One region of the Fictibacillus sp. b24 genome, then DNA from elsewhere that is predicted to be linked to it. Evidence: a T-box and tRNA genes for the amino acid it is inferred to sense, from the RefSeq annotation. Region 1 holds a T-box; the other holds one or more tRNA genes.
The links. The T-box of region 1 lies ahead of tyrS (tyrosine--tRNA ligase). A T-box ahead of a tRNA ligase gene usually reads a tRNA of that ligase, here a tRNA-Tyr.
Positions count from the first base shown of each region.

Region 2: it has a tRNA-Tyr gene. The T-box ahead of tyrS (tyrosine--tRNA ligase) is inferred to sense a tRNA for this amino acid. The anticodon was not compared.

Region 1 is NZ_JAUCES010000005.1:2,710,031-2,719,952, reverse strand. Features, by position in the region: gene QUF49_RS14120 (MetQ/NlpA family ABC transporter substrate-binding protein) at 69-893, shown strand; gene modA (molybdate ABC transporter substrate-binding protein) at 1,055-1,849, shown strand; gene modB (molybdate ABC transporter permease subunit) at 1,850-2,506, shown strand; gene QUF49_RS14105 (hypothetical protein) at 2,511-3,086, opposite strand; gene QUF49_RS14100 (DUF3626 domain-containing protein) at 3,214-4,323, shown strand; gene QUF49_RS14095 (MarR family transcriptional regulator) at 4,421-4,933, shown strand; T-box leader at 4,942-5,174, shown strand; gene tyrS (tyrosine--tRNA ligase) at 5,639-6,883, shown strand; gene QUF49_RS14085 (S66 peptidase family protein) at 6,963-7,886, opposite strand; gene QUF49_RS14080 (nitric oxide synthase oxygenase) at 8,004-9,083, opposite strand; gene QUF49_RS14075 (NUDIX hydrolase) at 9,193-9,672, shown strand; gene QUF49_RS14070 (HIT family protein) at 9,730-9,922, shown strand, end outside.
Region 2 is NZ_JAUCES010000005.1:3,427,765-3,441,279, forward strand. Features, by position in the region: gene QUF49_RS17965 (amidase domain-containing protein) at 1-561, opposite strand, end outside; gene QUF49_RS17970 (methylated-DNA--[protein]-cysteine S-methyltransferase) at 628-1,164, opposite strand; gene queG (tRNA epoxyqueuosine(34) reductase QueG) at 1,224-2,369, opposite strand; gene QUF49_RS17980 (B3/B4 domain-containing protein) at 2,448-3,101, shown strand; gene QUF49_RS17985 (coiled-coil domain-containing protein) at 3,430-4,107, opposite strand; gene QUF49_RS17990 (YhgE/Pip family protein) at 4,543-6,999, opposite strand; gene QUF49_RS17995 (ATP-dependent helicase) at 7,204-9,432, opposite strand; tRNA gene QUF49_RS18000 (tRNA-Leu) at 9,651-9,735, opposite strand; tRNA gene QUF49_RS18005 (tRNA-Cys) at 9,763-9,837, opposite strand; tRNA gene QUF49_RS18010 (tRNA-Gly) at 9,850-9,924, opposite strand; tRNA gene QUF49_RS18015 (tRNA-Gln) at 9,997-10,071, opposite strand; tRNA gene QUF49_RS18020 (tRNA-His) at 10,088-10,163, opposite strand; tRNA gene QUF49_RS18025 (tRNA-Trp) at 10,177-10,250, opposite strand; tRNA gene QUF49_RS18030 (tRNA-Tyr) at 10,269-10,353, opposite strand; tRNA gene QUF49_RS18035 (tRNA-Thr) at 10,437-10,512, opposite strand; tRNA gene QUF49_RS18040 (tRNA-Phe) at 10,521-10,596, opposite strand; tRNA gene QUF49_RS18045 (tRNA-Asp) at 10,642-10,717, opposite strand; tRNA gene QUF49_RS18050 (tRNA-Met) at 10,721-10,797, opposite strand; tRNA gene QUF49_RS18055 (tRNA-Val) at 10,827-10,902, opposite strand; tRNA gene QUF49_RS18060 (tRNA-Glu) at 10,929-11,003, opposite strand; tRNA gene QUF49_RS18065 (tRNA-Ser) at 11,031-11,122, opposite strand; tRNA gene QUF49_RS18070 (tRNA-Asn) at 11,127-11,201, opposite strand; rRNA gene rrf (5S ribosomal RNA) at 11,211-11,326, opposite strand; rRNA gene QUF49_RS18080 (23S ribosomal RNA) at 11,391-13,515, opposite strand, start outside.

The DNA.
Region 1 (9,922 bases):
GCATGCTGCCTCTTGAAGAGTTTTTATCAAATAAAAATATAGAGAACTAGAGGATAGGGGATTAGATCATGAAAAGAATCATTCAAGTTTTACTCGCAAGTTTGGCAGTGTTTGTGTTAACAGCTTGTGGATCATCAGCAGCAAATGGCGGGGAGAAAACCGAAAAGCTCGTCGTTGGGGCATCGAACGTACCGCATGCTGAAATCTTAGAAGAAGCAAAACCGCTTTTAAAAGAAAAAGGAATTGACCTAGAAATCGTAAAATTCCAAGATTACATTCTGCCGAACAAATCACTTTATGAAAAAGAAATCGATGCGAACTACTTTCAGCACATTCCATATTTAACACAGCAGGTGAAAGACAATCCAAAGTACAAGTTTGAAAACGCAGGTGCTGTTCACCTCGAGCCGATGGGAGTATATTCGAAAAGACATAAGTCATTGAAGGATCTTCCGAATGGCGCGAAAATTATCTTAAGTAACTCAGTAGCTGAGCACGGTCGAATTCTTTCCATTTTTGAAGCAGAAGGACTAATCAAGCTTAAAGAAGGAAAAGGCTATGAAGCGCAGCTAAGCGATATTGTAGAAAATCCGAAGAACTTAGAATTTGTGGCAGACATTGACCCAGGCCTTTTAACGAAGGCATATGAACACGATGAAGGCGATGCGATTGTGATCAACACAAACTTTGCGATTGATGCTGATCTGAATCCAAAAAAAGATTCTATCGCACTAGAAGGGTCTGAATCACCATTTGCGAACATCATCACGGTTCGTGAAGGAGACAAAGATAAAAAAGCGATCAAAGCTTTGCTTGAAGTGCTTCACTCTAAAGAGATCACAGACTTTATCGACAAAGAGTATAAAGGGTCTGTACTTGCCGTTACAGAATAAGAGAAGAAGAAGCTGTCACGAAGGGGAATCGTCCTTCATGGCGGCTTCTTTTATTTGAAATTTAATTTACGCAAACGAAAGCAAGTACAATAGAAGAGTTTCCGCTAATGCTTTGCTATAATCAAATGTAATCAGACATTGCTGTGGAAGGAAGAAATGAAGTGAGAAGAAGGTATCATATGATGATTTGCCTAACGATGCTCATCGTACTTTTAACGGCATGCGGAGGACAGGGGCAAGATCAATCGAACAAACAAAAAACACAAGACAGAGTTGAACTTACCATATCAGCTGCAGCTAGTTTGCAGTATGTGTTAAATGAAATCGCAGCCGTCTATGAAAAAGAACATCCGAATGTAAAGATTACATATAACTTTGGAGCATCAGGAGCACTGCAGCAGCAGATCGCACAAGGTGCACCTGTTGATCTGTTCTTCTCAGCAGCAGAAGATAAATATGATGAACTTGTAAAAGAGGGATTCATCGAGGGAAACTCAGGAACAGATCTTTTGCGTAACGAATTGGTGCTAATCGTTTCAACCAACTCAAAAATAAATGGGTTTGGGGATTTACCGAAAGCCGACCGAATATCAATCGGAACGCCAGTGTCTGTGCCAGCTGGAACGTATGCGAAAGAAACGCTTGAAAGCTTAAATCTATGGAACGAGATCGAAAAGAAAATGGTCTATGCCAAAGATGTGCGTCAAGTATTAACCTATGTAGAAACGGGAAACGTAGACGCTGGAATTGTTTATAAAACAGATGCCGTGATCTCGGATAAAGTGAAAATTGCAGCAACCGCAAGCGAGCAAACGCATTCACCTATCGTCTACCCCGTAGGCGTAACTAAAGAAAGTTCACATCAGAAAGAAGCCAAGGAGTTTTATGAATTTCTGAAAAAAGAAGAGTCGATCAAAGTCTTTGAAGACAATGGTTTTAAGCGGGTAGAAAATTAGATGGCTATCGACTTTTGGTCACCAGTCAAACTGTCGTTAGGAATTGCACTAGTTGCGGCAATCCTCGTAATCGCTGCAGGCTTATTTTTTGGACGGATGATGGCTCACAAAAAATTTAAAGGGAAATCTATTGTTGAAACGTTCTTTTTACTGCCTTTAGTGCTGCCGCCTACGGTAGTTGGTTTTCTTCTGATTGTTTTATTCGGGAGAAATGGTCCAGGCGGGCAACTCATACAATGGTTATTTCACCAACCAATCATGTTTACATGGTGGGCCGCAGTAATCGCGTCTTCGGTTGTTGCATTTCCTCTCATGTATCAATCGGCAAAATCGGGTTTCGAGTCCATTGACGGAGATATTGAGAATGCGGCACGTGTAGATGGAGCGAATGAATGGCATGTTTTTATGAGGATATCCATTCCTTTAGCACTTAGGGCCATCGTATCCGGTGCCATATTAAGTTTTGCCCGAGCTTTGGGAGAATTCGGTGCAACACTCATGTTTGCGGGGAATATACCCGGAAAAACGCAAACGGTATCTACCGCAATCTACATGGCGATCGACTCTGGCAACATGGATCTCGCCTGGATGTGGGTAGCGAGTGTTGTTGGAATTTCTTTCTTAATGTTAATTGCTGTAAATCGAGTAAGGGCTTGATTCTCTATTGTTGCTCACTTAATACCTCTATCGCTACTGCATACTTGCTTCTAGGCAGGTAGGCTAGCTTTAGAGGTTTATTTTTATACTTCTCTATAAAACTGGATCTTAGAATAGATTGTTGAGCAAAATGAAGAGTTGTTCCCTGTATTGTAATGGTTGCCACATAATCTCTGCCGTTTTTCGAACCATCGTACGTAATATTAGAGGGTATACCTTCAACACTTTGAAATTTCTCATGATCATAAGCTGTTTTATCTCTAAAAAGCTGAACAGCGGTATGGGCAAAAACAATTGAACAAATGAGCGTACCAGCAATCAGTAAAGGAACGAAAATCTTTTCAATCACTTTCTCCATCTTATAATGAACTAGGAAGATGGACATAAAAAGTGAAAAGATCGACCCTCCTAGCCAGTAAAGGCCTTCAGATAATACGAGGTGCTCATGATATATAGAATTCGACAAAAATAAACTAACTATCGCAACAATCATTAGAAAAAGCATCGTTATAAGAGTAATTGTCTTTGGAGTACGAAAGCTTCTTGTTCTTGTCATACTTCGCTTTCTTGCCTTTTCCATGTTTTATCACTCCTTATCTTGAATATATTCGTTCCAGAATTCGCCCTATTCCTTTTAAAAAAAATCAAAGGATATAACAAAAACGTGACGAATAGCTGTATAAATCATTAAAGGGGAACCGTTATTTATGAAACTATCTCGTTCGCAAAATGCAGCTATCCAGTTCTTTGAGGAATATGCTAAAAACCATAAAGATGAAGCATGTGAGTCAATCAAACACATTCTAAAGATGGCGAATATCCCAGTCCAATTATATGAAGACGCTGTTTTGAAAATAAAAAAGAATGCAAGAATCGCTCTCCACTTTCATCCAGATCGGCCAAACTCAAGTTTGAAAATGGTTGCTGAAGCTTTACTGCTCGACGGTGTTTATAAAAGTCAGTTTGAAACGCTGCTTTCGAACGGAAGCGTTTCAGCATACCCTGGCGGATTGCGTGATACGTGGGAAGAAAGAATTTTTGGAGGAGCGTATCAATTGGAAGGGACGACCAATAGCCATCGTCCGAAATACGGCGCTTTGAATCTGATGCTACATCCAGACGGTCCAGCTCCTCGTTTTGGTTCGTGTTATTTTCTGCTTTCTCCTCAAGTCTCCAAACGCTCAACGTTCACGTATTTGGACTCTCATCAAGATCCTGTTGAAAAGGGAACGCTGACTGAGTTTGATATGATTATGTCCGCTTTGTTGGTTGAAATTTTCACAAGGGATTTTGCCATTGGTGAAAGGAATCTAACACCAGGAAAACTAATCAATCATCTTCAATCCAACCTAGATAAGGCAGTACTTGATCCATCAAAGCAACAGGTGATTCGTAATCTTAATCATTATATTGAAGCTCAAGTTCATGGTGACATTTCTTTAAAGGAAGATGTTGAAGTTCTTGTTGCAGATCCATCTTTTAAGGAAACGAGGGTTGGGAAAACATTGGAACAACTTTGTTCTAAATATGCAATCAATCTCTATTGGCATATGGGATTCGAGCTAACGGCAGACGAAGTACCGCCTGATTTTAGAGGTCCGACTATGCCTTCTTTAGCAAAACGGATCGCAAAAAATAATGTGATTGATGCCAGTGTTGTCGGTAGTGCCGTTATGGACTTGAAGCGGAATCCAGACGCTTGGAGCGACCTAGGAACATATAGTGAAGCCCTTCAGGAATTGAAATTGCTTTGGCACGTTTTAGTGAAGTATGGAAAACCACATCATAATGGTGACAAGACAAAATGGGCAACTTAACAACAGAGAATCTAAAAAACTATCTTGCATTTACCATGTAACTTTGTTAATATCGTTTCAACGCTAACGATTATGAAAACTTTAAGGAGTGGTTAGCATCTATTCTTTTGATGAGTTCGGTGAATTATTGCCGGAAGAAAAGGATACCATCAACAAATTAGCGAAGGCGCCCATCGAGTCACTCCACTTGGACGCTATAACTGTCGTAACTAATCTCTACCGAGCGGCACAAGGATTGCGGAATAAGATGGAGCGGGAAGTTTTAGCAAAACACGGTCTATCGTGGACGTCATTTTCCATTTTGTATGACCTTTGGATCTGGGAATCGGTCGAGACGAAAAAGCTCGCAATGTCAGCTGGTGTTTCGAAAGCAACCATAAGCAACATTACGAATACATTAGAAAGAAAACAGCTTTGCTATCGAAAAGTGGATAATCGCGACAGGCGTATCACGTGTGTGGTGCTGACCGATCAAGGCAGAAAAGTGATGGAGGAGCTGTATCCTCAGTTTCATCAAGGTGAGGTTGAAGTGGTATCTTCATTGTCAGTTGAAGAGCAAAAAGTAATATCAGGCTTGCTTAGACGAGTCATCCGAGAAAATAATTTCTAATTTTATATAAAAATGCAATGACAGGAAACGCAGTAGCAATGATCTCCCTGTAATCAGAGAGCCGGTGGATGGTGCGAACCGGCACAAAGATCATGTGAATTACATTTCCAGGAGCTTTCTTTGTTTTTGACTGTTCAGGTCAGATGCAAAGGACGGGAAACCGTTATTTTTTTAAGCGGAAGAATGTTACGTTCTTCAATTAGGGTGGTACCGCGTGTAAAAGTTAGACCACGTCCCTTAGTTTTAGGGATGTGGTCTTTTTGTTTTGCTGTAAAACACTAGACGAATTTAATCTAACCACTAGGAAAAGCTGTGCATGAACGTTGCTTGAGTGAAGTAATACTGGTATGCGGGAGAGTGAGGACTGATTTTTGTTGGGGGTGGGGGTATAGGGTTGGTCGATATTTGTCGAGTTTTATCGACTCGCGGATAAATGAGCAAAACTCGCGGGATTATAGCCAAAACTCGCCGGAATAATTCCAAAATTTCCAGGATTATTTCCAAAATTTCTAGAATTAGTGGATTAGATACCCCGCCTAGTATAAGGGGAGATCCTTTTTTATAGCTTAAACTGCACCTATTTTGGCTTTTTTCTAAAAATTATTTCTCTCATACGCCTCAAAACAACTTAAAAGGTAATCATCCTCTTAAAAGAGCAACAAAATTTTTCAAAAATAGCCTTTAAATTTAAAAGGAGGAAATCAAATGAGTCAGGTTATGGAACTATTAACAGAGAATCAAAGAAATGAAGTGAAGAGGCAGTTGGCGCTCTATAGCCAAGGTGTTCAGGAGATTATTCCTGCTGAAGATTTAGAAACAAAAGTGGCGAAATCGATTCTTGAAAATCGCCCGTTGAAAATAAAGCTCGGTCTAGATCCGTCAGCGCCAGATGTACATCTCGGTCATACGGTTGTACTGAATAAACTCAGACAGTTTCAAGAGAACGGCCATATCATCCAGCTTATCATTGGTGATTTTACCGGAAAGATTGGCGATCCGACAGGGAAGTCTGTTGCGCGTAAACAGCTTACAACCGAAGAAGTGGAGCATAACGCGAAGACATACTTCGAACAGTTCGGTAAAATCGTGGACATGGAAAAAGTTGAACTTCATTACAACTCGAAATGGCTGTCACAGCTTAACTTTGAAGATGTTATTAACCTTGCAGGAAAAATAACGGTGGCACGGCTTTTGGAGCGTGATGATTTCGATAAGCGAATCTCAACAGGTAAGCCGATCTCGCTGCATGAGTTCTTTTACCCACTTATGCAAGGCTACGATTCCGTTATGCTGGAGTGTGATATCGAGCTTGGCGGAACGGATCAGCAGTTTAACATTTTAATGGGAAGACACTACCAAGAAAAGTTCGGCAAAGAAAAACAAGTTGCGATGTTGATGCCTCTCTTAGAAGGATTAGATGGCGTTGAAAAGATGTCGAAGTCTAAAAAGAACTACATTGGTATAGATGAAGCACCGCAAGAAATGTACGGCAAGTCGATGTCGATACCAGATTCACTCATGACAAAGTACTTTGAACTTGTAACGAATTTTACACCTGAAGACCTCCAGCGTTTGAAAGATGATATCGAGAATGAAAAAATACACCCTCGCGATGCAAAAATGCTTTTAGCCAAAACAATTGTGAAGATGTACCATGGGGAGAAAGCAGCAGATGCGGCAGAACAGCAGTTTATTAACGTGTTTCAGCAAGGAACCCTGCCGGATGAGATTCCAGTGATGAAGTGGGAGGGTGCAGAGAAAGTATCGGTTATTGACCTGATTGTTGAACTGAAGATGCTTCCGTCAAAAAGTGAGGCTCGCAGAATGATTGGCAACCGTGGTGTTAAAATTAATGGTGAAAAAGTGGAAGATACGAATCTGCTGATTCAAGTGGAGGAAGGCATGATTGTTCAAGTAGGTAAGCGGAAATTTGTGAAGATTAAAATATAGAGTAAAGCTTGCAGGACTTTAAAAACGACCATAAAATTGTGGTCGTTTTCCTGTAAGTCCTGTATATCACTCATAATAGTTATATACTCACTGCTGGCTCCATCACTGTGAGCGAACGGTTATACGTATTCATGGTCACATTTACACCGAGGGGTACTGCTGCTTTATAAAAGCCATGTGAACTTGTAAGGTTTGTCATCAATGGTTTTCCAAGTGGAACGAGAAATTCATCAATTATGTTTTCGTACGTTTTCCCATAAGCAGGTTGGCATTCTGTACATTCACCCATAATGATTCCGATACAATCATCAAATTTACCTGCGAGCTTCAGGTGATTCAAATATCGAAAAATCGTATTAACCGGTTCATGTGTATCTTCAAGAAATAATATCTTTCCCTTCGTATCAATTTCATAAGGTGTGCCTAAACTGCCTACAAATGATGTAAGGTTCCCGCCAACAATCTGCCCCGTAACATTACCCTGAACTTTACTTACAAGGGGAATTCCTGGAGGATTATTAATGGACCACGGTGTTGTTAATTGAGTAATGCTATTGAAGAATTGGTTATAGTTGTAAGGTGGCGTTCCTTGGCGGAAATCTAAAAGCATTAGGCTTTGAAACGTAACAAGATCTGCAAATTGATAGAGGACATTCAGTAAAATGGTAATATCACTATAACCTGAAACGATCTTTGGATTGTTCTTTATGATGTTGAAGTCCAGGTAGGGGAGAATGCTCGCTACTCCCACACCACCTCTAGTAGGCAGAATTAATTTCACTTGCTGATTTTTAAACATGTTCATTAAATCTGTGGCCTGCTGCTGCGGCGTTCCTGCTAAAAAACCGTTAGCGGCATATACATAATCGCCTATGACGACTTTAAACCCCATGTTTTTTAATGTATTGATTCCTTCATTAATAATGTTCGCTTCTAGCGGGCTTCCTAATGTTACAATTCCGATTGTGTCACCCCGCTGCAATTGACGTGGTTTTATTGCCATTACATACAGCTCCCTCCATCGAACCCAAAACCCTCATAGCAAGTATATTTTGCAGAAGAGGAAGGTATGAAAAAAACGTCCAGATAGAGTTTCTGAACGTTTTCGTGTGAGCTTTTATCAGTAAGGCTTAGGCTGATAAAAATAATTCGGCTTTACGACTTCATTTTTATAAGGCTTATGGAAGATATGGGTAGTGGCCGGGGACATTGGAGGAATAAGCCAGGCCCAGTTTCCCGTAACTTTACGGCCGCTCTCTGATTCTTTTTCCTCAAACTTCTTAAACTGCTGTGCTGCCGTATGATGGTCGACGATACTAACGCCGTCTTCTCTGAACGAATGCAGCACGGCAATATTCAGTTCCACGAGTGCTTTATCTTTCCAAAGAGAAATAGAGCTTTTCGTATCTAGCCCCATGAGTGATGCAATCTGCGGCAGCATGTTGTACCGGTCTTCATCTGCTAAGTTACGAGCGCCAATTTCCGTTCCCATATACCATCCGTTAAAAGGAGCTGCTGTATAGTGAATGCCTCCAATTTCAAGTTTCATATCAGAAATGAAAGGAACACCGTACCATTTCAGCTGCAGATCTTGAAACCATTCATATTCCGGATGGCGAATATCCACTTCTAGAGTAACCGCGTCAAGCAGTTCAAAGAATTTAGGAGTATCGTTGTTTAGTTGGATAACGATTGGGAGAATATCAAATTGTCCGTATTTAGGCTCCCACCCTAATTCGATACATTTTTTCGTAAATTCGATGGATGCTGGATCACCAACTACGCCATCTTCTAACAGATACCCCGCGTAACGAATCATCTGATGGTTCCAGATACGAACTCGCTGATTATCTGTTTGTGGTGAAAAAATCGTGATGGTTGGACGAATGCGCCCATGATTCGTTGCATACTTCATGTGCTCGATAATCGCTTGAAAGATGTCTTCTTCTGTTTCCAGATGTCGTTTATCAAATGTATGCATCTGATCCCAAAAGAGTCTTCCGATACAGCGATTGCTGTTCCGCCAAGCGACTTTCGCTCCATACTCTATTTCGAAAGATGTGTGTTTGTATGTGCCTTGTTCATGGATCTCGCTCGTAATCTCGTTGATTCGATTCTCTATTTCTTCTTGTGTTTTATTTAACTCCTGGTAGCAGCAAGTAATGAATTCCGTTGCTTCTTGTAAAAGATTGGTTTCCAAAGTAAAGCCCCCAACAAAATAAGTGTATTACTATAATAGCCGAGTTTTTGAGGAAATACCGCTTGGAAGTGTTACAAAATAAGTACATGACCTTTTGGAGGAATGAAGATTGAGAGCTCCGTACCAAGTTTTGGTTATACCTTTTCGAATAAGAAAAAACCGTGTTGAATATGCCATTTTAAAAAGAGCCGATCTTAACTATTGGCAAGGAATTGCTGGTGGTGGGGAAGGAGGAGAAACGCCTGTTGAAGCAGCAAGACGTGAAGCATTGGAAGAAGCAGGTTTAAGTTCATCGTGCAACCTCATCCAGCTAGATACAGTGACATCGCTGCCAGTTGAACATGTTGTCGGTCATTATTTATGGGGTGAGGACGTATATGTTATTCCTGAATACTCATTTGGTATGGAAGTGTTGAATGATGAGTTAACGCTCTCGAGGGAGCACTCCACATACAAATGGGTGGGTTATGAGGAAGCATTGATTGAACTTAAATGGGATAGCAACAAAACGGCACTGTGGGAACTAAATGAAAGAATAAACAATCAGAACACAAAAAAGGAAATTAATGCTAATATGAATACAAAATAAAAGAGTGAGGGTTTAGCCATGACGAATCAGAGCTGTTTAATTTGTGAGCGTATTAAAATGATTGAAAATAAAAAAAATCCCTATTTTGTTGCTGAATTAGAAACAGGGTATGTGGTTATTGGAGATCATCAATATTTTAAGGGATACAGCCTTTTTTTATCTAAACAACATAAGACAGAGCTTCATTTTTTAGAGAACCCCGTGAAAAATAAGTTTTTGATAGAAATGAGTCAAGTGGCTGAAGCCGTTT
Region 2 (13,515 bases), 720 kb from region 1:
TTTAGACTTAATGGATTGAGATGTCATCGGAATTCCGCCGGCATGAAGGCTTTGTGAAATATAATTCGTGCAATCGTTCTCAAATGATTTATAAGCAGGATTAAACGTATTCCACCATCGCTCTGCATATCTTACCGCAGCAAGTCTGTCATATCCGCCTTTCGTTGGTGCGATCGATTCATTTTCACGTTCTATTTTTGGCAGTTCACGATAATTCCCTTCAACGTTAACCGGTTCATCACTTTTCATGTCACCATCTTCAAAAATGGCTCGCCGTTCTTGAGACATCTCTTCTACATAAAAGTCAAAGCCATGCTTAATCAAGAAACTATAATGAACCAAATAATCTACCTGAACTTTGCCTTCTGTTTCTGTCGTTCGCAAAACACTTCCGTTCGTTTGATTGTTCACGATATACGCATTTCTATCGGTGTACATTTGTTTTTTACGTATAAAACTTTCTTGTTCTTCTCGTAAAAAGAAGCCTCTTCCATCTGCATCTGCATGAATCATCCACTGCGATTGGTTTTGAATATAAGCTTTAAGTGTTTCCATCCACATCAGACATCCCTCCTGCTTCTACTAACATATGAGTGGGATATCAAAAAAAAGAACCCTTTAAGGGCTCTAGGATGTCTTCTTACAGCTATTCTGTTCAATTGATAATAATATTTCTTTCTTGTCTAATCCTCCGCCGTATCCTACAAGTGCTCCATTGCTTCCAATGACGCGATGACACGGAATAAATACTGGTACAGGATTCTGGTTATTCGCGCTTCCTACAGCACGAACGGCCTTAGCTGCACCAATGCCTTGAGCAACTTCCTTGTATGAACAAGTGGCACCATAAGGAATACTCGAAAGCTGGTTCCATACCTTTTTTTGAAAAACGGTACCAAATAAATCATAGTTCACGCTAAACTCATGCAGGTTGCCTGCAAAGTATGCATGTAATTGTTGAATGGCATCTTCCAAATACACAGGAGAGTGTATAAGTTCTCCTTTAATAAAATGTTTAGCCATCCATGAACGTAAAGATGGAAGGTTATCCTCCATTGAACCAAAATCGAGACGGCAGATTCCGTTCTCCGTTGCAATGATTGTTAACGGTCCGATTACGCTTTCCATTTCTTCGTAATAGAGTAACGTTTTAATCTGACACATAATTATCCCTTCTTTTCATTACTTGACCTTACTATATCGGACACTTCGAACATATGCGATTACGAAATTTCTTGATTTCGAACCATTTTCAGTCCCTTTTCTATCTCTAGCTTTACCAAATCGTCTTTTTCACGCTCTTTTGCAGACAATAGTTCCAATTCTGCATCCATTCCACCTATCTTACCGATGGCCCATGCTGCAGTCCCTCTTATGACAGGCCGAGGATCATGGGTTAATAAGTTTACAAGATCTGGTACAGCAGTTTCATCTTTAAAATGAGCTAAAGCAATAATCGCATTGCGCTGAATCGGTTTCTTCCCTCTCCAGCTGCCTGAAACATACCCGAATTTTTCTTTGAACTCTCTATTACTCATAGACAATAAGGGCTTTAATAGTGGCTTTGCAATCTCTGGGTCAGGTTCCATCTCAACGTGGTGGTGAAAATCTTTTCCCTTGTTCTCAGGACATACCGTCTGACATGTATCACAGCCATAAAGCCGATTGCCTAATTTGTCTCTATATCGGTCAGGTAAAAAATCTTTTGTTTGGGTTAAAAATGCAATACACTTAGACGAATCGAGCTGTCCTCCCTGCACGAGTGCACCTGTCGGACATGCCTCAACACATTTATTACATGAACCGCATTGATCTTCCATTGGCGTGTCTGGTGGAAGTGCTATATTTGTAACCATTTCTCCGAGATACATATATGAACCAAACTCTGGAGACATGATCGCACAGTTTTTAGCACTCCATCCGATCCCGGCTCTCTCAGCAACAGCCCGGTCTGACAGTTCACCTGTATCTACCATTGATTTCACATTCGCTTCTGGAACTTTTTCTATAATAAAAGCCTCCAGCAATGAGAGCTTTTCTCTTAATATATGGTGGTAATCTTTCCCCCATGATGCTCTGCAAAAAATACCTCTTCGTTCTCCCTTAATGCTTCTCGGGGCGTTTTTCATTTTGGAAGGATATGCTAGAGCGATAGAAATGATGCTTGAAGCACCCGAAAGCAGTCGTTCAGGCTCTGTTCTTTTTTCAATATCACTTTCTTCAAATCCTGATTGATAGCCAAGGTCTTGCTGTAATCGGAGACGTTCTTTTAGCTCAACAAAAACATCCGCTTGTGCGAAGCCAATTTTGTCAATTCCGATTTCTTTACTATATGCAACAATCTCTTCCTTCAACTGGGCACCTGTCACGCATATCCCTCCTTTACATTTATTTTTCACACTTATGATAAACTACAATTATATATAAAACTGAAACGGGGTTCGATGATGATTACAATTTCTCCAAAAATAAACGAACTTGTCCCGAATTTTAAAATAGGCACAATTACATACCATGATATCGCGATTAGCGAGTCACCGCAAATGATAAAGGGAAGATTCCAACTTTTCACAGAATCGATGCGTCTCGAAGAAAAGACCGCTGCAGACTACCCTGGTGTCGCTGAATATCGCTCTGTTTTTAAAACGCTAGGCACTGATCCATCAAGATACCGGCCTGCTTCAGAAGCATTGTTGCGACGCGTTTTAGGCGGTAAGGATCTTCCCCCGATCAATTCTGGGGTCGACGTGAATAATTTTTTCTCCATTCGTTTTGCCATTCCGATCGGTCTATACAATCTTGATCAGATTCAGGGTGATGTGGAGATTCGTATTGGTGTTGCTGAAGATTCGTATGAGGGCTTGAACGGACGTGAGATGAACATGGAAGGCAAACTGCTGTCCGCTGACTCCGCTGGGGCTTTTGGAAGTCCGATTGTAGACTCTAAGCGTACGATGGTAGACGAAACGGTACGTAACGCGCTACATATCGTTTATTTGCAGCCCTCTATGGATAAGAATGAAGCTCGCCAATTATTGGAGTCAATGGCTAAGATGTTTACTCAAGTGAATGGCGGAAGTGCTGAGATCAAAATCATTTAGGTAACTCAATTACAAGTTCTATTCTATGGAGCTTCTGCCTGCGGTCGATTAATGGTGAAAGTTGTCGATTCGCTGATATACGATGAAAACTCGCCGGATTATTGTTTAAACTCGCTGTATTATTATGTAATCTCGCCGGATTATTGCTTAAACTCGCCGTATTCATTGCTCATCAACATGAAAAACAAAAAAATGCAGGGCTTCATTGGATCAACGAAGCCCTGCATTAAAACCTACAACTAACTTGTTCTATATATAAGCAGCATATAGGACATTTATGACAAGTTCTTTTAAACAAATTTGAATTTTTGTTACAGCCAAGCCCTTTTTACTCAACAAGCGTATATTTTACAGACAGAGTGGCTTCAATTTCGTCTCCTTCATCCAGTTCAAACACATATTCAGGAAGGAACAGATCGTCTCCTCTTCCTAAGATGATATTTACTTTACTACCGCCATTTACAAAGTAGTTACCAAATCCGTTCACCGGCTCTACTTTATACCGTCCTGGAGGAATATCTTTTCCGGCTAAAAAGACGCCGGCAACCAAAGTTCTGGGTTCCTTCTTTTTTGCTAATATGCCTTTATTTAATTTATCAAGCTCACTTTTCTTATTTGCAATCTCACCGCTGATCTTGTTTAATTCACCATTCTTTTCTTCGACTTGACTCACTAACGTATCCACTTCTTTTTGAATGTTTTCCTTTTGACTAACCAACTCTGAAACTTCTTCATACTTCATTTGCAGATCATCCAATTCAACTTGTTTATTGCTTTCCTCTTCCATCATCGCTTCCACATTTTCTTCCATACTTCTTAGCTCACTTCTCAACTCTTTGATTTCACCGTCAATTTCATCTGCTATGACCTTTTTACCTTGAAGCAGTATTGAAGCCTTGTTATACCCGATCGAGTGCGCACATAAAGAACTAACAATCACTAACAAAAGAGAGATTAAGATATATAACAGCCACTTCTTATTAAACACAGATAAATCAACCTTCATTCTCTTACCCCCTATTGAGCCAAAAGTATGTAGTGCTTTATCTTTACTTTATTTTATTAATAAAGCATTATGCTTTTCTCACAAAATAAAAACCCCTTAAATAAGGGGCGTGTGAACATCTCTATAAATATCGAAATAATACAAGGATAGAAAACACTAAAAGAATAAACATGACAACAAGCAGCCTTAAAGATTGGAATATTCTTATCAACAAGCCATTTATCATATGCATATAGTGAAAGATATCTGCCGAAATAAAAGTTATGGAAACCAAGGAGATAGTAATTAGTATCAGACAAATCGTTGCACGCCGATCTCTATACATACCTTAGATGACCTCCTTTACACCTACATATTCAGGGTACAAGAAGAAGATTCAAAAAAAGTTCCTGGCTGAGAGCCAGGAACTTTTTATTCGTATTATACAGTTTGTGATCAGCTCGCTAAATCCAGTTTTTGTGGCTGACTTTTCGTTTTTGTAAACATGAATACTGCTATCGACAAAAGACTGAATGCAAGTAGATAGATAAGCAAGACACTCATGTTCGCAAAAGCAGAGCTTGTATGATTCAACGTAATGAGCGCTTTAAAACCAGCGATCGAATAGGTGAAAGGTAAAAACTCACTTAATGCACGCAAGTTCTCTGGAAGCATAGCGATCGGCAAGTTCGCTCCTGTTGTTGAAAGCTGTAGAATCACAAGGGCAAATGCGATAAAGCGTCCAATGTTACCAAATGAAGCAAAGAATAATACGATGCCTGTAAACACGATGCTCACAAAAACAGCAAAAGCTATAAATCCAACTGGGTTCTGAACTTTTACATGTAAGAAAAGCAGAACGACAGTAGATAGAAGCAATGCCTGTACAATCGCAAGTGCGCCAAGGTTCATGAACTTAGCTCCGAACCATGAGATTGCTGAAATACCTTCAGGCTTCTTAAAGTTGATGAACAGTGACATAATCAAAATCCCCACAAATAATGCGAGTGAAAGCACATATGGTGCCGTCGAATCACGATATAGCGGATACTTGTTTACCGTTTCACTTTTCAGTTCTACCGGTGATGAGAACATGCTTAAATTTTTATCGGTAGCCGCTTTAATCGCGCTCGTTTTTTCTGCTCCATCCTTAAGACCTGTTGAGAGCTCGTTGCTTCCATCATTTAATTGTCCCGCACCATCATTTAGCTTCGTTACTCCGTCAGTCAATTCACCCCAGCCTTTTTCAACCGAAGTGTTTCCATCCTTCACCTGTAACATCCCAGAGTTAATTTTCGTTGCACCGGCTGTCAGATCGCGCCAGCCTTTTTCAACTGTAGAGTTACCCGCTGAGATTTGCTTTGCCCCATCATTTAACTGAGTAACCCCTGTCGTTAACGCTGTCCAGCCCGTATTAACCGATTGGTTTCCTGCAGCGATTTGGGAAGTTCCTGCGTGTAGCTCGCCAACCTTACCGACCATCGTGTTCCAACCGCTTTCAACAGAAGCCGTTCCTTGCTGAAGAAGAGGAACTTTTTCGCTTAGCGTTGTTACTCCGTTATCAACTAGAGTTTGACCAGCCACGAGTTGATTTACACCGTCTGCCAAAGATTTTGGATTAGGTACTTCATTCGCTGTGAACGCAGCAGCGATTGATGCTGCTCCTTGTTGAAGAGCAGCCAGCTGTTGTCCTTTAGCTGGATCAGCAGTCTTTTGAGCTAACGCTTGGCTCGTACCAAATATCTTCATAAAAGCAGGATCTGTCTGCAGTTCTGGGTGCTGCTTTAAGAAAGCCTGAAGATCAGCTGATAAAACTTGGAGACCAGCTCCCAGTTGTTTAGATTCATCTACTACCGTATTCACTCCTGCAGAAACAGCTTGTGTCCCAGGTGCGAGTTCACTCTTTATCGCACTTTGAACCCCTTTTAATCCTGTAAGAACTCCAGATGTACCCTGTTTTAATTGAGGAATATTATCTCCAAGCTGCTTCGCTCCAGCGGCTAGATCTTTAATGCCTGATTGCTTGTCCTTCAACCCTTGCAATAATAATCCAGTACCTTCATTTGCTGCTTCAGAACCAGCAGCTAGCTTTGAAATATCGCCTGATTTTGCTTGCAGAGATTGAAGCATTTCTGCAGTCCCAGCACTTAGCTGTTGAGATCCATTCGCGAGTTTGCTGATATCCGCTTGCTTAGCTGATAAAGAATTAACCATTTGTCCAGTTCCATTTTGAAGCTCTTTTGCGCCATTGGCTAATTTCGAAATATCAGTCGCCTTATTTGTAAGCGATTCCAAAAGTAAGCTCGTTCCGTCATGAAGATCAGTAATACCTGTATTTAGTTTCCCCGATCCGTCTGCTGCTTTTTGAAATCCGTCAGAAACATCTCCGAGACTTGCAAACATGTTGCTCGCATACTTCTCTGTAATCTTATCCCCAAGTTTTTCTCTTAACTTTTCTGTCGCACTTCTCGTTACCTGCGCCGCCATGAAGTTTAAACCTTCATTTTGAATGTACCTTAACTCAAGTTTTTGCGGATTATCTTCTAAAACTGTAGTTACTCTCTGTGAGAAGTCTTCAGGAATTTCAATAACCATGTAATACTTCAGGCTATCAAGACCCTTTTTAGCTTCAGCAGAACTAACAAAGTCCCATCCAAGATCCTGGCCTTTCTTTAAATCTGCGACCAAATCTTGTCCTACATTGATCGGCTCATCATTAGACAGTGCACCTTTGTCCTTGTTGACCACTGCAACTGGCAAGTTCGACAAATTATCGTACGGTCCCCATGTCGGTGATAAAAGAATACCACCATAGACGACCGGTACGAGCAAAGCAGCAATCACTGAAATCAGTACCCCTTTTTTTGCTGCCAGCTTTGCCATTTCAGCCAAAAATAAGCGAAAGACACTCATCCCTTTCCCCCCGTTTATACAAAATAAAAACATTTTTTGATAGAAGTGAATGAGTATTCACATCTACTAGAATGTATAATTCTAATAAACAAGGATAAATCCTTCTTACTAATCAGAAAATTGTAAAATATTAAAATATTTATGGGAGTTATGATCTATTTTGTGTGAAAAAAGCGAACGCTGCAGAAAACAGCATTCGCTTCACTAAATTTCTTTTATCATGGGCTCTAATAACCCCATATCTAAGCAAGCTTTAATAGATAGCTTTTTTTCTTTGGAGGGAAATTTCATATGAATATATTCCTCATCCACATTTGTAATTTCTCCAGTTCCGAATACCCTATGTACAACCGTAATACCTGTACGTAATGCTTCCTTTTCTCGAATAGCATTAGGATTGTAAGGAACTCCATTTATCTTTTCTCGATTACTTGATCCAACTTCTCTTCTTATTCTTATGTTCTTCTGGGTTATAGCTTCTTTAGATGCAGATAGATCAGGAGGATTGATAATGTTCTTAACATCAGCAACAAATAAGGATTCTTCTGCCTTTTTCCCGTCCCGGTAACCATAAGTAATAAGTTTTAATTGTTTTTTCACCCTCGTCATTCCTACATAAAAAAGGCGAGCCGATTCTTCCATCAAACCGCTGTCAGTTTGGTCTTCACTAGAAGGAATGATTCCATGTACTAAGTCAATCATATATACCTTCTCAAACTCAAGACCCTTTGAGCTATGAAATGTTGAGAGCGTAACAGCATTTTGTCCCTTTTTCCTTTTGGCTGTCTTTAAAACAGCTTCCAGATGCTTTAGTCTTTTTGCGAAATCCTCAAGACTCTTTAGATCTGCCGCAATCTCTTCAAGAGTATCTAAAATGCCAATTAAATAATCAATACGAAACCCAAGACTTTTACATATCTTCTCCAGAGCCTTATCGTAACCTAACCGATCCCTGATTACCCGAATAGCCTGAAGCGGCTTCATCTCTTTCATTTCTTTAAATGTTTCTTGGCTTGCTTTCAATAGCTTAACTTGGTAATCCTGTAATTTTACATGCTTCAGCAAATTATCAAATACAGAATCGTTCGTATTCAATTGCTTTAAAGCACTCATCTGCTGTTTACTGATATAGCCATTAAATTTTAAATGTATCTTTTCTAAAATATCTGGCCTCTTATCGGTAAAAGCCATGCGCATAAAATTCAATATATCCTGAACGACCCAGTGTGAAAAGAAACGATTATCAGCATCCTTCATATAAAATGCAATCCCTGCACGGTCAAAATCATTCATTAAGCCAATGGATGAGGAATTGTTACGGTATAAAATGGCGATCTCTTTTAAATCATCTTCATCTTTAAGTTCCTTAACCAAGTATTTGGATTGTTCATTAAAATTGATAAGTTTTCTTATTTCAATAGGTTTATTCGGAGGATTTTCTGTAAACATATTCTTTTCGTATCTATTCTTATTTCGTTTAATAAACTGATTAGAAACATTCACGATGTCTTGTGTAGAGCGGTAATTCTGTTCCATAAAAAGTATAACTGCTTCAGGATACACCTTCTTAAATTCAAGCAAATAGGAAGGCTCAGCACCTCTCCAGCTATAAATCGATTGATCATCATCGGCTACAACACATAAATTTTTATGAATTGATACTAACTTTTCTATTATGGAATGCTGCACCAGCGACGTATCCTGACTTTCATCCGTTAAAATATAATCATATCTTTGCTGATATAGACTCAGCAATTTCTCATTATTTCCTAATACCTCATTACAAACTGTAAGCATATCATCAAAATCCAATAAAATTTGATTTCGGTCTGCACGCTTAAATTCTTCGTATTGAATAATAATTTGTTCTGCTTTAGGAACATCACACGATACGGTTGACCATTTATCTTTAGGCAGCATTTTATTTTTAACGTAGCTGATATAGGTGACGAGCTCCTCCATTTGGTCCTCTGTTATGTTCTCACCTACTGTTGACTTAAATAAGTTTCTCAATATTAACTTTTTATTCAACTGAATGTTTTCATCCCGCGCTGCACTCTCGCCTAACTCTTGCTCACCTTCAATAATTCGAAAAGAAGTCCCCATCCCTCTGTAATAATTTCTAACTACTTCAAAAGCAAAGCTATGTATGGTTGAAAAGTCTGCTGGCTGAAGATCCGGATAAAACCGCATGAATCGATCTTTCATATCATTTGCCGAGGCTTTACTGAATGTAACAGCTTTTATACGATTTGGATTTATCCCTTTTTGCTTAATTAAATAACCAATACGCATGATGATAGTAGTTGTTTTCCCTGATCCTGGCGATGCTAGTAATAGAAGAGGCCCATCCGTCTGTAAGACCGCTTTTTTTTGAACAGCATTTAAGGATATTCCTAAATCATTTTTCATCTCAGCGAAGAAATCTTCCATCGTTCAGTCCTCCTTTTGATCATTTTGATTTATAAATAACTGTGACAGCACTCCTGGTTTTCCTAGTCGTATTTTTTAGTTCGCGCAGCTACCCGGCATTTGCGCGCAGCTGAATGACATTTACGTGCAGTAGAGCTTCAGTTCCGCCCACAAACAACAATAAAAAAACTCCCCACAAACGTGAGAAGTTTTAAGTTTAAATGTTAAGTTAAGTAAAATGGTACCGGTGGTCGGGGTCGAACCGACACTCCAGAAGGAACACGATTTTGAGTCGTGCGCGTCTGCCAATTCCGCCACACCGGCATTTGAATCTTTTTTGAATTGGAATTATGGAGGCGGCACCCGGATTCGAACCGGGGGATAAGGGTTTTGCAGACCCGTGCCTTACCACTTGGCTATGCCGCCAGAATATAAAAATGGAGCGGAAGACGGGATTCGAACCCGCGACCCCAACCTTGGCAAGGTTGTATTCTACCACTGAACTACTTCCGCAAACATTTAATTAACTTTTTTAATTAACTTATAATATGCTGTTAAAGGTATCTTATGTTATAAAAATAAAAATGGCTGGGCTAGCTGGATTCGAACCAACGCATGACGGAGTCAAAGTCCGTTGCCTTACCGCTTGGCTATAGCCCAACACTTTAAATATTAATGGGGCGGACGAGGGGAATCGAACCCCCGAATGTCGGAACCACAATCCGATGCGTTAACCACTTCGCCACGACCGCCACAGTATATAATTGGCAGGGGCAGTAGGAATCGAACCCACACCAAAGGTTTTGGAGACCTTCGTTCTACCTTTAAACTATGCCCCTGTATAAGGATTTAAAAGATGGTGGAGGGGGACGGATTCGAACCGCCGAACCCGGAGGGAGCGGATTTACAGTCCGCCGCGTTTAGCCACTTCGCTACCCCTCCACAAAATGAAGACAGGTTTTATTATAAAACATAAACACCCTGTTTTTCAATACGTTTTTTATTCCAATTAAGGAAGAAAAAACTGGTGCCGGCTAGAGGACTTGAACCCCCAACCTACTGATTACAAGTCAGTTGCTCTACCAATTGAGCTAAACCGGCAAAAAAAATGGTGGCTCGAGACGGAATCGAACCGCCGACACGAGGATTTTCAGTCCTCTGCTCTACCGACTGAGCTATCGAGCCAAGAATAAAATTCTTGGTGTTTTAAAACCACCGTTTTGATAAAAATGGCGGACCCGACCGGGGTCGAACCGGCGATCTCCTGCGTGACAGGCAGGCATGTTAACCACTACACCACGAGTCCAATTGGTTGCGGGGACAGGATTTGAACCTGCGACCTTCGGGTTATGAGCCCGACGAGCTACCAGACTGCTCCACCCCGCGATGATATAAATATGATACTAAAGTTTAAATGGTGGAGGATGACGGGTTCGAACCGCCGACCCCCTGCTTGTAAGGCAGGTGCTCTCCCAGCTGAGCTAATCCTCCATATTTTAAGTTGGTTATGTATAAAATGGTGACCCGTACGGGATTCGAACCCGTGTTACCGCCGTGAAAGGGCGGTGTCTTAACCGCTTGACCAACGGGCCAGTTGTTTGAGCTAGAGAGTATGTATCTGGCGGAGAGCAAGGGATTCGAACCCTTGATACGGGGTTGACCGTATACACGATTTCCAATCGTGCTCCTTCGACCTCTCGGACAGCTCTCCAATATGGCTCCACAGGTAGGACTCGAACCTACGACCGATCGGTTAACAGCCGATAGCTCTACCACTGAGCTACTGTGGAATATGTATGGCTCAGCGACGTCCTACTCTAACAGGGGGAGACCCCCAACTACCATCGGCGCTGAAGAGCTTAACTTCCGTGTTCGGTATGGGAACGGGTGTGACCTCTTCGCCATCATCACTGAACCAATTATATTGAGAGTATGTTCTCTCAAAACTAGATACGACGTTTCCAAACGTTATGCATTTTAAGGATAAGCCCTCGACCGATTAGTATCTGTCAGCTCCACGTGTCACCACGCTTCCACACCAGACCTATCAACCTCATCATCTCTAAGGGGTCTTACTCACTTAACGTGATGGGAAATCTCATCTTGAGGGGGGCTTCATGCTTAGATGCTTTCAGCACTTATCCCGTCCACACGTAGCTACCCAGCTATGCCCCTGGCGGAACAACTGGTACACCAGCGGTGTGTCCATCCCGGTCCTCTCGTACTAAGGACAGCTCCTCTCAAATTTCCTGCGCCCGCGACGGATAGGGACCGAACTGTCTCACGACGTTCTGAACCCAGCTCGCGTACCGCTTTAATGGGCGAACAGCCCAACCCTTGGGACCTACTTCAGCCCCAGGATGCGATGAGCCGACATCGAGGTGCCAAACCTCCCCGTCGATGTGGACTCTTGGGGGAGATAAGCCTGTTATCCCCAGGGTAGCTTTTATCCGTTGAGCGATGGCCCTTCCATGCGGAACCACCGGATCACTAAGCCCGACTTTCGTCCCTGCTCGACTTGTAGGTCTCGCAGTCAAGCTCCCTTGTGCCTTTACACTCTGCGAATGATTTCCAACCATTCTGAGGGAACCTTTGGGCGCCTCCGTTACTGTTTAGGAGGCGACCGCCCCAGTCAAACTGCCCGCCTGACACTGTCTCCGAACCGGATCACGGTTCAAGGTTAGAATTTCAATACAGCCAGGGTAGTATCCCACCGACGCCTCCACCGAAGCTGGCGCTCCGGCTTCTCAGGCTCCTACCTATCCTGTACAAGCTGTACCAAAATCCAATATCAAGCTGCAGTAAAGCTCCATGGGGTCTTTCCGTCCTGTCGCGGGTAACCTGCATCTTCACAGGTACTATAATTTCACCGGGTCTCTCGTTGAGACAGTATCCAAGTCGTTACACCTTTCGTGCGGGTCGGAACTTACCCGACAAGGAATTTCGCTACCTTAGGACCGTTATAGTTACGGCCGCCGTTTACTGGGGCTTCAATTCAGAGCTTCTCCGTAAGGATAACCCCTCCTCTTAACCTTCCAGCACCGGGCAGGTGTCAGCCCCTATACTTCACCTTGCGGTTTCGCAGAGACCTGTGTTTTTGCTAAACAGTCGCTTGGATCTATTCACTGCGGCTCTCTCGGGCGATAAACCCTATCAGAGCACCCCTTCTCCCGAAGTTACGGGGTCATTTTGCCGAGTTCCTTAACGAGAGTTCTCCCGATCATCTTAGGATTCTCTCCTCGCCTACCTGTGTCGGTTTGCGGTACGGGCACCTCTTTCCTCACTAGAGGCTTTTCTTGGCAGTGTAGGATCAGGGACTTCGGTACTAAAATTTCCCTCGCCATCACAGCTCAGCCTTCACGTTGGGCGGATTTGCCTACCCAACAGCCTAACTGCTTAGACGCACTATTCCATCAGTGCGCTCACCCTACCTTACTGCGTCCCCCCATTGTTCAAACGGAAAGGAGGTGGTACAGGAATATCAACCTGTTATCCATCGCCTACGCTTTTCAGCCTCGGCTTAGGCCCCGACTAACCCTGAGCGGACGAGCCTTCCTCAGGAAACCTTAGGCTTTCGATGGACAAGATTCTCACTTGTCTTTCGCTACTCATACCGGCATTCTCACTTCAAAGCGCTCCACCAGTCCTTCCGGTCTGACTTCGCTGCACTTCGAACGCTCCCCTACCCCTGTACCATACGGTACAAGCCATAGCTTCGGTGATACGTTTAGCCCCGTTACATTTTCGGCGCAGAGTCACTCGACCAGTGAGCTATTACGCACTCTTTAAATGGTGGCTGCTTCTAAGCCAACATCCTGGTTGTCTGGGCAACTCCACATCCTTTGCCACTTAACGTATACTTTGGGACCTTAGCTGATGGTCTGGGCTGTTTCCCTTTTGACTACGGATCTTATCACTCGCAGTCTGACTCCCGCGGATAATTCTCTGGCATTCGGAGTTTGACTGAATTCGGTAACCCTGTGGGGGCCCCTAGTCCAATCAGTGCTCTACCTCCAGGAATCTTGCCGCGAGGCTAGCCCTAAAGCTATTTCGGGGAGAACCAGCTATCTCCGTGTTCGATTGGCATTTCACCCCTACCCACAC